One region of the Pseudoalteromonas sp. SR45-4 genome, then DNA from elsewhere that is predicted to be linked to it. Evidence: riboswitches for the same ligand, from Rfam matches in the RefSeq annotation. Region 1 holds a riboswitch; the other holds the start of a gene.
What was found. A riboswitch is a leader RNA that binds a small molecule or an ion and turns the genes downstream of it on or off. The one in region 1 is predicted to bind lysine.

Region 1 (4,946 bases):
GTTTAAGAAAGTATTATCTGTTGCTACTTTTACTTCTTTAATACCAAATAAACCATAGAAAGGACCGCCACCAAAGTGGTAAAGTGCATCAACACCAAAACGCTCGCCGTCTACGTCGTTACGATTACCATTAGGAATCGGATTTTTAAGAAATGCATTAAAGTCCATATCTGCATACTCAAGACGTGCACTCCAGTAATCACTGAAACGGTAACCAACTTCAGCACCCCAACTTGCAGATTCATTAACTTCCAAGTTTTGGTACATGTTCAAGTTTTTCCAAGATGCATCGTAATAGTCACCGAACACACCAATGTAAAAACCTTCAGTTTTTTCTGCTGCAAATGCTGATGCGCTAGTTGCAGCTAACGCGATTGCGATTGTAAGTGATTTTAATTTCATTGTTTTCTTCCCATTTTAACAATTAAAAAATATAGCTAATTCGTTCTAGCTCAACCAGTTTTATTAATATTACCTGATCCTTTATTAATCAATACTTAACAAAAGATAAATTAATTCGTTTCAACACTCTATATACAAGTATCAGTAAGTTTAGGACATATTAATTACTTTACCCAACCCCTAGATAATAAATACTATCGCTGGTATCTAAATTTATTAAATAACCATACCGACTTCACTAGCTGAGTTTATATTTCTCTCAATAATAAATCATCACTGCAGCCGCTAAATGAGCTTTTATGATCAGCAACTTAAATTTCAATCTAATAATTAAGTACCACAAAAAGTATAATACTCTTTATCACTGCTAGGTGCATCCTGAAATTTTGCCAATTTGTCAGTATTTTCATAAGGTGTGTGCATAACCTGCATAAACTCATGCAGTAATTCACTTGAGCCAGTCTTATTATACTCACTAAGTATTTTTTCGATCACATGGTTACGAGGAATAACTCGCGGATTAGCTGCGCGCATTACGGTATAGCTGCGATCATCGGTACGTTTTTGCCACTTACCGGCCCACTGAACTAATACCACTGGTATGCTCACTCCACCTGTTAAAGACTCGGTTAGTGCATCAAACGTGTTGGTATAGTCGAGTTGGTGCTCTTTTAATAACTGTAATAGCTCTGCAATTAACTCTTTATCTTCTGTATCTGTGCCAGCTAAGCCCAGTTTTTTTGCCCACATTGCACTAAATTCAACATTAAATTGCTCAGCAAAACCATCTATTATTGGGGTCATTAACGCCACAGCTTGTTCGTCGTCATCATTTACAAGCGGTATTAAACTCTCAGCTAAGCGGGCGCAGTTCCAGTTAGCAATATTAGGTTGATTACCAAATGCATAACGCCCTTGCTTATCAATAGAGCTAAACACGGTATCAAAATCGAAGCTGTTCATCATGGCACATGGGCCATAGTCGATAGTTTCGCCGCTAACCAGCGTATTATCGGTATTCATTACCCCATGTATAAAGCCTACTCGCATCCAACTAACCACCAGCTCAACTTGGTTTTTAATCACTGCAGCTAAAAATGCTAAATAGCGCTCAGGTCCTGTTGCTTGAATTTTTGGGTAATGACGCTCAATAGCTAAGTCGGCAAGGTTTTTAAGCCCTGCAACGTCGCCTTGCGTTGCTAAATACTGAAACGAGCCAACACGAATATGGCTACTGGCTAAGCGCGTTACAATAGCGCCAGGTTGAGGTGGGTTTCGGTACACTGTTTCGCCACTACCAACCACAGCTAAGCAGCGCGTAGTTTTTATACCTAACGCTTGCATTGCTTCGCTCATTATATATTCACGAATTGCTGGGCCAAGTGCACAGCGGCCATCGCCACCACGAGAGTAAGGAGTGGCACCAGAGCCTTTTAATTGAATGTCCCACAACTGGTTTTGCGCATCCTCTACTGCACCTAGCAAATGAGCACGCCCGTCGCCTAAACGTGGTGAAAAATGTCCAAATTGATGCCCTGAGTATCCCAGTGCAACCGCTGCAATTACTTGCTGTTCGTTGCCGCTAAAAGTACTGGCCCGTAACTCAGGAACGACATTAATATTAAACGCTTTAGCTAAGCTGTCATTCCAAAGTAATAGCTGTGGGGCGGCCACCTTAGATGGGCGATCTTCAATTGCAAAATTGTCGGCTACTTGTCTGTACCTTGGCATTAAATTCATAACTACCCTCTACTGTTGTTGGCTTATACCTACACGATTATCGCCTACACTGTAGGCTATAATTAAGCTTAGCTCTTGCATGCTCAAACCGCTTTGTTGCTGTAATTCATTAAAGAACGCTTGCGCTGCAGTTAACGACTTTTTAGTTTGTAAGCCACCATCAATAATTTTGTGCGCGCGCAAATAACTCTCAACATCCCGCGATAATAAAAAGGTATCTTTACCCAATGCACGCAAAGTATAAGGGCCGGTATTTCCACCCAAGCGTGCACCGTGTTTTTTTAAGTACGCCCACAAACCAATAATATCTTCACTTGGCCAGTCTGCAATAAACTGACTAAAGCTACCATGTTGCTGGGTAACCTCATGGATCATGAACGCATTTTCGGGGATCGTTTTTACTTTTTTATAATTGCGAACAATACGCTCGTCGCTGGCTTTTTGCTCCAACATATCGGGTGGCATCATTAATAATTTTTCAACGCTAAACTGCCAAAAAACCTCTCTAAAGCCTGCCCACTTGCTGTTAATAACCGACCAGTAAAAGCCACTTTGAAAAACCTTGCGCGTAAACTCTTCCAGCCAATCATCATCACTTAAAGCTACTAATTGTCGCTTAGATGCAGGTTTAGCGAGTAGTTGCTGTAGCATTTGTGTTGAGCCTTTTCGCTCTACTGCTCGCTGATAAATATCATTAAATTTTTCCATCTGCTTGAAACCTTATTTTGCAGTTACAAATTTCGCGCCGCGATTACCCCCTAGTTTAAGGGAAATTGTCCTTATACGTAACCGTTACCAAAATCGATGACACTATCTGCACTTAGCTGCTTGACACCCAGATGGCTAAAATGATTTAATCATTGCACTTACCCTATTTAATTATATTTGTATTGCTAGCAGTACAAATATAAAGGGCTGGAAGAGGTGCGTTATTCAGGTAGCGTATGTTAGGAGCACAAACTCCATTGAGCATACGTAAGGGGAATCAACGCCGAGAAACAACAATATTTGTGTCATTGTTGTTTCGGGCGACTAGGTTGAATCCTAGCGACTGTCACCAATAGCTATTTAAACGTAGCTTATTAGTTTGGTGGAGAGCTTCTGGTCTTAGTATAATAAGGCCGTGCGCCCTATTATTTAAGCCCATTCGCTCTTCGAATTATAACATACCCTACACGTGGGTATTTGTTCGAACGATGTTAATGCGGCTCTTTCCTATATAGCTTCTTAACTCACCGAACATTCTATAAGTTCGCGAGAGATGATCAAAAACTTTAATTTAGATGACTACTCAGTCTGGACGGCGCTCGTTACTCCGTTTAATCAAAACGGTACAATCGACTATGGCACCTTAACCACTTTGGTTGCTGAGCAAGCCGCTGCCAATAATGCTATTTTATTACTAGGCAGCACAGGCGAAGGCTTAGCCTTAACACTTAAAGAGCAACAAGCCATTGTTGAACACGTGTGCCAATTATCGCCTAATGTACCCTTAATGGTGGCTGTAGGTGGTATGAACCTCAAACAGCAATTAGCCTGGGTTGAATACTGTAACCACTTGCCTATTCATAGCTTTTTACTTGGCTCGCCGCTTTATGCAAAGCCCGGTGTAATTGGGCAAACCCATTGGTTTGAAAGCCTTTTAAATATAAGTAAACACCCTTGTATGCTTTATAACGTACCAGGGCGAAGCGCTGTCGATATTCCAGTGGCAACCATTCAAAACCTACAACAACATAAAAACCTATGGGCACTTAAAGAAGCCAGTGGCAACATTGCGCAATTTGAAGCTTACCGTCAAGCGGCTCCTAACTTAGCTATTTTTAGCGGCGACGATGCGCTTATGCCCTACTTTGCCCAAGCCGGCGCTAAAGGGCTGGTATCGGTAGCAGCTAATGCTTGGCCGCTACAAACTCACGAATTCGTACAGCGTAGCCTAAGTGGCCAATACCCCAATTTATTTACTCAGTGGTCAAGCGCAATCAGTAGCTTGTTCACTGTAGCAAACCCCATTCCCGTTAAAGTACTCATGCATTTACAAGGGCGATTAACGAGTTCGTATTTACGCCCACCGTTAACTCACCTCGAATTAACGCAAACAACGTGCATTGAACAAGCAAACAACACCATTTTATCTTGGCATTAAACATAGGTTTTTATAATGAGCTGGTTAGAACTATTAAATAATTTAGAGTCGGGCGCAGTACGCGCAGCATCACAAAACGAAAGCGGCCAATGGCAGGCTAACGTTGCAGTAAAACAGGGTATTTTAGAAGCCTTTAAAAATGGTACAAACACCGAATTTGTCGGTGGCTTTGTTGATAAACATAACTTAGCGCCACAACAGTTTAGTGCCACCGATGGCGTACGTATGGTCCCGGGTGGCTCAAACGTTCGCCGTGGTGCTTATGTAGCTAAAGGCACTATTATTATGCCACCAGCGTATGTAAATATTGGCGCATACATTGACGAAGGCACTATGGTAGATAGTCACGCTTTAGTTGGCTCGTGCGCGCAAGTAGGTAAAAATGTCCACCTTAGCGCAGCCGTGCAACTTGGCGGTGTGTTAGAGCCAATTGGTGCCAGCCCAGTGGTAGTTGAAGATGATGCATTTATTGGCGCAGGCTGCGTAATTGTTGAAGGCGTAGTAATTAAAAAAGGCGCAGTACTTGCCCCTGGTGTGCGTTTATCGGCCACAATTCCGGTTTACGACTGTGTAAACGAGCGCCAACTTGACAAAGGCGAGCCAATTCCTGAGTACGCTATTGTAATACCAGGCTCTCGCCCTGCTTCAAACGAATGGG
Region 2 (4,946 bases), on a different contig from region 1:
TTTTCATCGCTTTGGCTTTTTTCAAGCTCGTTGTCACTTACTAATTTTTGATACAAAAACAGCATTTCTTCGGCATCTAAATCGGGGTAACTTTCGTCTAAAAATTGCAGCAATGGTTGCGGCTTTTTACGTTTTGTATTGAAGCGTTTTGCAAAGCTGCTTTTAACATCGTTGTAATCGGGAATATTTGGCGTTTGAAAAGGCGGTACATCTTGCTGATCAGGCAATTGATATTCTTGATGCTCAAACTCAACCAAACTTGCCATATAGGCAATTATATGGCGTTGTTGCCCCAGCGAGTAACGCTGTGCGTCGCTCACAAAATGCGGTTGCACCGCAGTTAGCATATTGTCTACGCCATTTTTACGCACTAGCCCAAGCACTTTTGCAGCTTGGCGGGTAATTAAGTTATTACGGCGTAGTTCTTCACGCAGCGGCATTAGCATGTCGGCACTTTTACGCAGGCTTTCGCGGCCGATTAAATGCATTTCGAGAATACGGGTACGTAATTGCTCTAGCATGCGTTTGTCGGTATATGCTTTACCCGATTGCTCAATATGCTCTATTTGCGTACTAATTTGCTGCTCTATAAGATTAAAGCAGGCATGAAAATCGCCTCGAATATCAACCATTTCTAGCATTGGCTCTATGTATTCGTCAAACGCTTCTATTACCGCTTTATAACGCTTTTGCAGCGATTGCACCGCGTTATTAGATTTAGCTTGCTCAACAATATTTAAAATGGCGTTTTCGTTGTGTGCGTACAGTTTCATTATTTTGCGCACCCGATCATCCATAATACGGCTAAAACGGCGTAAGTCGTCAAAGTCTTCCACTTCGCCCGCGTTAGCTAAGCGATCGCCAAGGCGGGCTAAATCCTCTACTAATACGCTAATTTCTTGTGCTAAACCTAAATGTTCTTCTTGCAGTAAAAATGTAGCAAAGTCGGCAATGGCACGGTTTATTTCAAGCTGCGAAGATTTCGCTAAAGGAATTATAATATCTTGATTTAACAAGCGATTAGTTTCTTTATAAATACGCTCGTTATGCCATGTAGGTTGTTTTTGTTTAATGGCATTTTGCAAATCTTTAATACTAAAGTCTGCCATTTTAAAACGTTTAAATAATAGCTCTAGCACCCCCCAATGTTCGCTAAGGGTATTTAATAGCTTTTTAGCTGGGATCATAAGGCGTTTATACATCCTAGTATGTTGTTAAATAAGTAGCTAAATAAGCTAGTTATTCGTAATTTTAATAGCGCTGATAGCTATATGGTATTCGTTTTTACAACGATTTAATAATAGTTTTTACCAGGTCATAGTGATAACATCCGCACCGAAAATAGGCACACGAAATGTGCGGCTCTATTTTCTTCATAGGTTCAATTTTTACATTATTCCAAAGGTTGTTCAATTATCATGGTTTCCTCTATTATCCTGACTTTAATAGCGATTGCATTTTTGCTGATCGTTATTGAGGATATAATCCACGTAAACAAAGCTAAAACGACACTTTTTTTTGGTACGCTCTGCTGGATTATCTCTTTTATCTTCCCTATTAATGGGCAAAGCCCTGATACGATTCAATCACTCCTTAATCATAATATTTTAGAAATTGCCTCCTTATGGTTGTTTTTAATGGCGGCAATGACCTTTGTTGCCTATTTAAACTCAAAAGGGTTTATCGAAAATATTGTTAACCGGATTATGCCAAAACGAATTAGCGAACGTAAGTTAATGTTTTTGGTTGGTGTTTTTGCATTTATATTCTCTTCTATTTCCGATAACGTAACCGCTACGCTTATATCTTTAGCGGTGGTTTTATCATTAAAACTTGAAGCCAAAAAGCTAATTAGATACGCCACGCTGATTATCTTTGCGGTTAACTCCGGTGGTGTGTCGTTAATTACCGGCGATGTAACCACGTTAATGATATTTTTAGATGGCAAAGTAACTATTAGCAATTTGTTATTGTTAATTGGGCCAGCATTTGTAAGTGTGATGCTGTTAGCCGCACTGTTGTCAATTGGCTTAAATGGCCAGCTCGACTTTACTAAAACCAAGCAAAAACGCATTGAAAAAACCGATATTACAATTGCAGTTATCTTCTTATCTACGGTTATTGCTACCTTAACACTGAGTGTTTTATACAGTGTACCGCCATTGCTTACCTTTTTGTTTGGTTTGTCTATGATGTTTTTAGTAGCGCAATTTTTAATGCGCAAAAAAGACATAAACAAAGACATGATAGATTTCATTCGTGAAATAGAATACGACACCTTGTTGTTTTTTGTAGGTGTATTATTACTGGTAGGAGCGCTAAAAGAAGTTGGTATGTTAAGCCACTTTAGCGACCTGTACACAATAATGGCACCTGAATACGCAAACTATTTAATGGGTATATTGTCGGCAGGCGTTGATAACGTACCACTTACAGCCGCGTTATTAAAAGCAGATATAGTAATGACACAACAGCATTGGCTGTCGTTTACTTATGCCACAGGCGTAGGGGGCTCTATGTTAATTATAGGCTCAGCGGCGGGTATTATTGCCATGAGTAAAGTTAAAGAACTGACCTTTATGAACTACTTACGTTTGTCGTTTTATTTATTAATTTGTTACACCGTAGGCTATACCGGCTCCTATTTTATGGCTGGTTTTGTTTAATATTAGTTATTAAAGTGCTTGACAGCTAGATGTCTAAACGATAACTTTCAAAGCCCCAGTAAAGTATTGAGCTTTTCAATATATTGCTGGGGTTTTGTTTTATTAGTGATTGCTGAAATAGCCATTAATACAACATTCAGAAGAGGTGCGATACTTAGGTATTTAATGTGAGGTGACGAACGCCGTTGAGCATTAAAGAGGGAAGTACTCGCCGAGAAAAATAACACGTCGTCGTCGTTGTTTTTCGGTTTATGGGGCTGAATCCTCAAAACTGTCACCAATATAGGTGGAGAGCTTCTGGCAGTGAATTTTCTTACCTTATATTTGCTGCCAAGTTCTTCTTGTTTTATTACGGTTTGGATGCCGTGAAAGGAGACGAAATGACAACCCAATCAGTGCCACATGTAGTATTAGGCAACAAATCAAATTATACCGTTGCTAAATTTGGCGGCACCAGCGTAGCTAACTTTGCAGCTATGGATCACAGTAGTAAAATAATAGTAGCAGATAAAAGCGTGCGTATTGTTGCACTAAGCGCCAGCGCAGGAGTCACTAATCATTTAGTTGAGCTGTGCAATAGCAGCCTTAGCGAAGATGAGCGCCAAGCGCATATTAACGGTGTGCTAGCGATTCAGCAGGCTATTTTAGCTGAATTGAGTTTAGATACCGATTTAGAGCAGGGCTTTGCCCAGACGTTAGCGGCATTTGAAAAACTAGCCAGCCAAACGTTACAAACAAAAGCGCTACATGACGAGCTATTAAGTTTTGGCGAGCGATTATCAACTTATTTATTTACCCAAGTGCTGCGCTCAAAAGGTTTAAATGCAATACGCTTTGACGTGCGTCAAGTGCTTAAAACCGACAGTCAATTTGGCAAAGCAACCCCTAATGTTGCAGCTACTGCACAAGCGGCAAGCGCATTACTTGTTCCGCTGTTAGACGATCAAGTAATTGTTACACAGGGCTTTATTGGCAGCGACGAACACGGCCAAACGACCACTTTAGGGCGCGGTGGATCAGACTACAGCGCGGCATTACTGGCCGAGGCTATTCATGCTAAAAGTGTACATATTTGGACTGATGTAGTGGGTATTTTTAGTACCGACCCGCGTTTATGTGTAAAAGCCACGCCAATTGCACGCCTCAGCTTTGACGAAGCCGCCGAAATGGCTACCTTTGGTGCAAAAGTATTGCATCCGGCAACTATTTTACCCGCCAGCCGCAGCCATATTAATGTGTTTGTAGGGTCGAGCCGTGAACCTGAGCGTGGTGGTACTTGGATTGAGCGTGAAAAGTCGCAACTGCCAGGAATCCGCGCAGTAACACAACGCAAAAACCAAATATTACTTACTCTTAAAAGCCCAGAAATGCTATTAGCTAGTGGCTTTTTAGCACGAGTATTTACTATTTTAAGTGAGTTTAATATTTCGGTAGATTTAGTGACCACCTCTGAAATTAGCGTAGCAATAACACTTGATAACGCGCCTAATGCATCGCGCCCAGAGCTTGATCAGGGGTGTTTAGATAAACTTGCTGAGTTTTGCCATGTATCGGTAGAAAATAACTTAACTTTAGTGGCGCTTATTGGCTCAGAAATACAGTTACGCCAGCATGAAATGAACTTAATGCAGGTATTAAGTGACTTTAATATACGGCTAATTTGCCACGGTGCAAGTAAGCATAACTTGTGCTTTTTGGTCGAGCAAGGCGAATCCGACAACGTAGTGCAAGCTATTCATAGCCGACTATTAGAGAGCGATTGCGCGGCCTAATAAAGCTAAATTAATAAGAGAGCACTGCCAGTCAGTGCTTTTTTCACTCACTACACTTATATCAAACTTACCCACCACAGCACTGCTGGCATTAAGCTGCGCGCAAGTTAATTCAGTAAACACATTAGGGCTTAGCAACTTGGCAATAGGGCGGCTGGTGGCTTTAGCGAGCGCTTCTTTTAAGGTCCAAATTCTAAAAAAGTGTTTAGCTTGATCCTCTGCATTGGCAGGCTTGGTGATCAGCGCAATTTCATCGGTATGATAAAAATGCTTTGCGAGCTTTTCAAATGGGCGCTTTGTGCTTATTTTTTCAATATCGAAACCAAACTGGGCTTTTGTAGGGTTAAGTGCAGCGCCAACAAAACCATTAGAATGCGATATACAGGTATTAATAACGGTGTGGCTGTTATTAATGTGTAGCGCTAATTTACTTGTTTGTAGATTAAACTCTGAACTTATATTGCACGGCTGAATGCTTGCCATATTAGGGTGCGAGGTTATAACTAAA

Region 2: another riboswitch for lysine. It lies ahead of lysC (lysine-sensitive aspartokinase 3); the one in region 1 lies ahead of dapA (4-hydroxy-tetrahydrodipicolinate synthase).

What each region holds. Positions count from the first base shown of each region.
Region 1 covers NZ_JACJDO010000009.1:58,462-63,407, reverse strand. The annotation lists gene H5058_RS06175 (OmpA family protein) at 1-402, opposite strand, end outside; gene H5058_RS06170 (YdiU family protein) at 733-2,142, opposite strand; gene H5058_RS06165 (DNA-3-methyladenine glycosylase I) at 2,152-2,850, opposite strand; lysine riboswitch at 3,054-3,251, shown strand; gene dapA (4-hydroxy-tetrahydrodipicolinate synthase) at 3,404-4,288, shown strand; gene H5058_RS06155 (2,3,4,5-tetrahydropyridine-2,6-dicarboxylate N-succinyltransferase) at 4,304-4,946, shown strand, end outside.
Region 2 covers NZ_JACJDO010000006.1:38,582-43,527, forward strand. The annotation lists gene H5058_RS04380 (hypothetical protein) at 1-1,187, opposite strand, end outside; gene nhaD (sodium:proton antiporter NhaD) at 1,419-2,666, shown strand; lysine riboswitch at 2,799-2,971, shown strand; gene lysC (lysine-sensitive aspartokinase 3) at 3,047-4,438, shown strand; gene H5058_RS04395 (4'-phosphopantetheinyl transferase superfamily protein) at 4,415-4,946, opposite strand, start outside.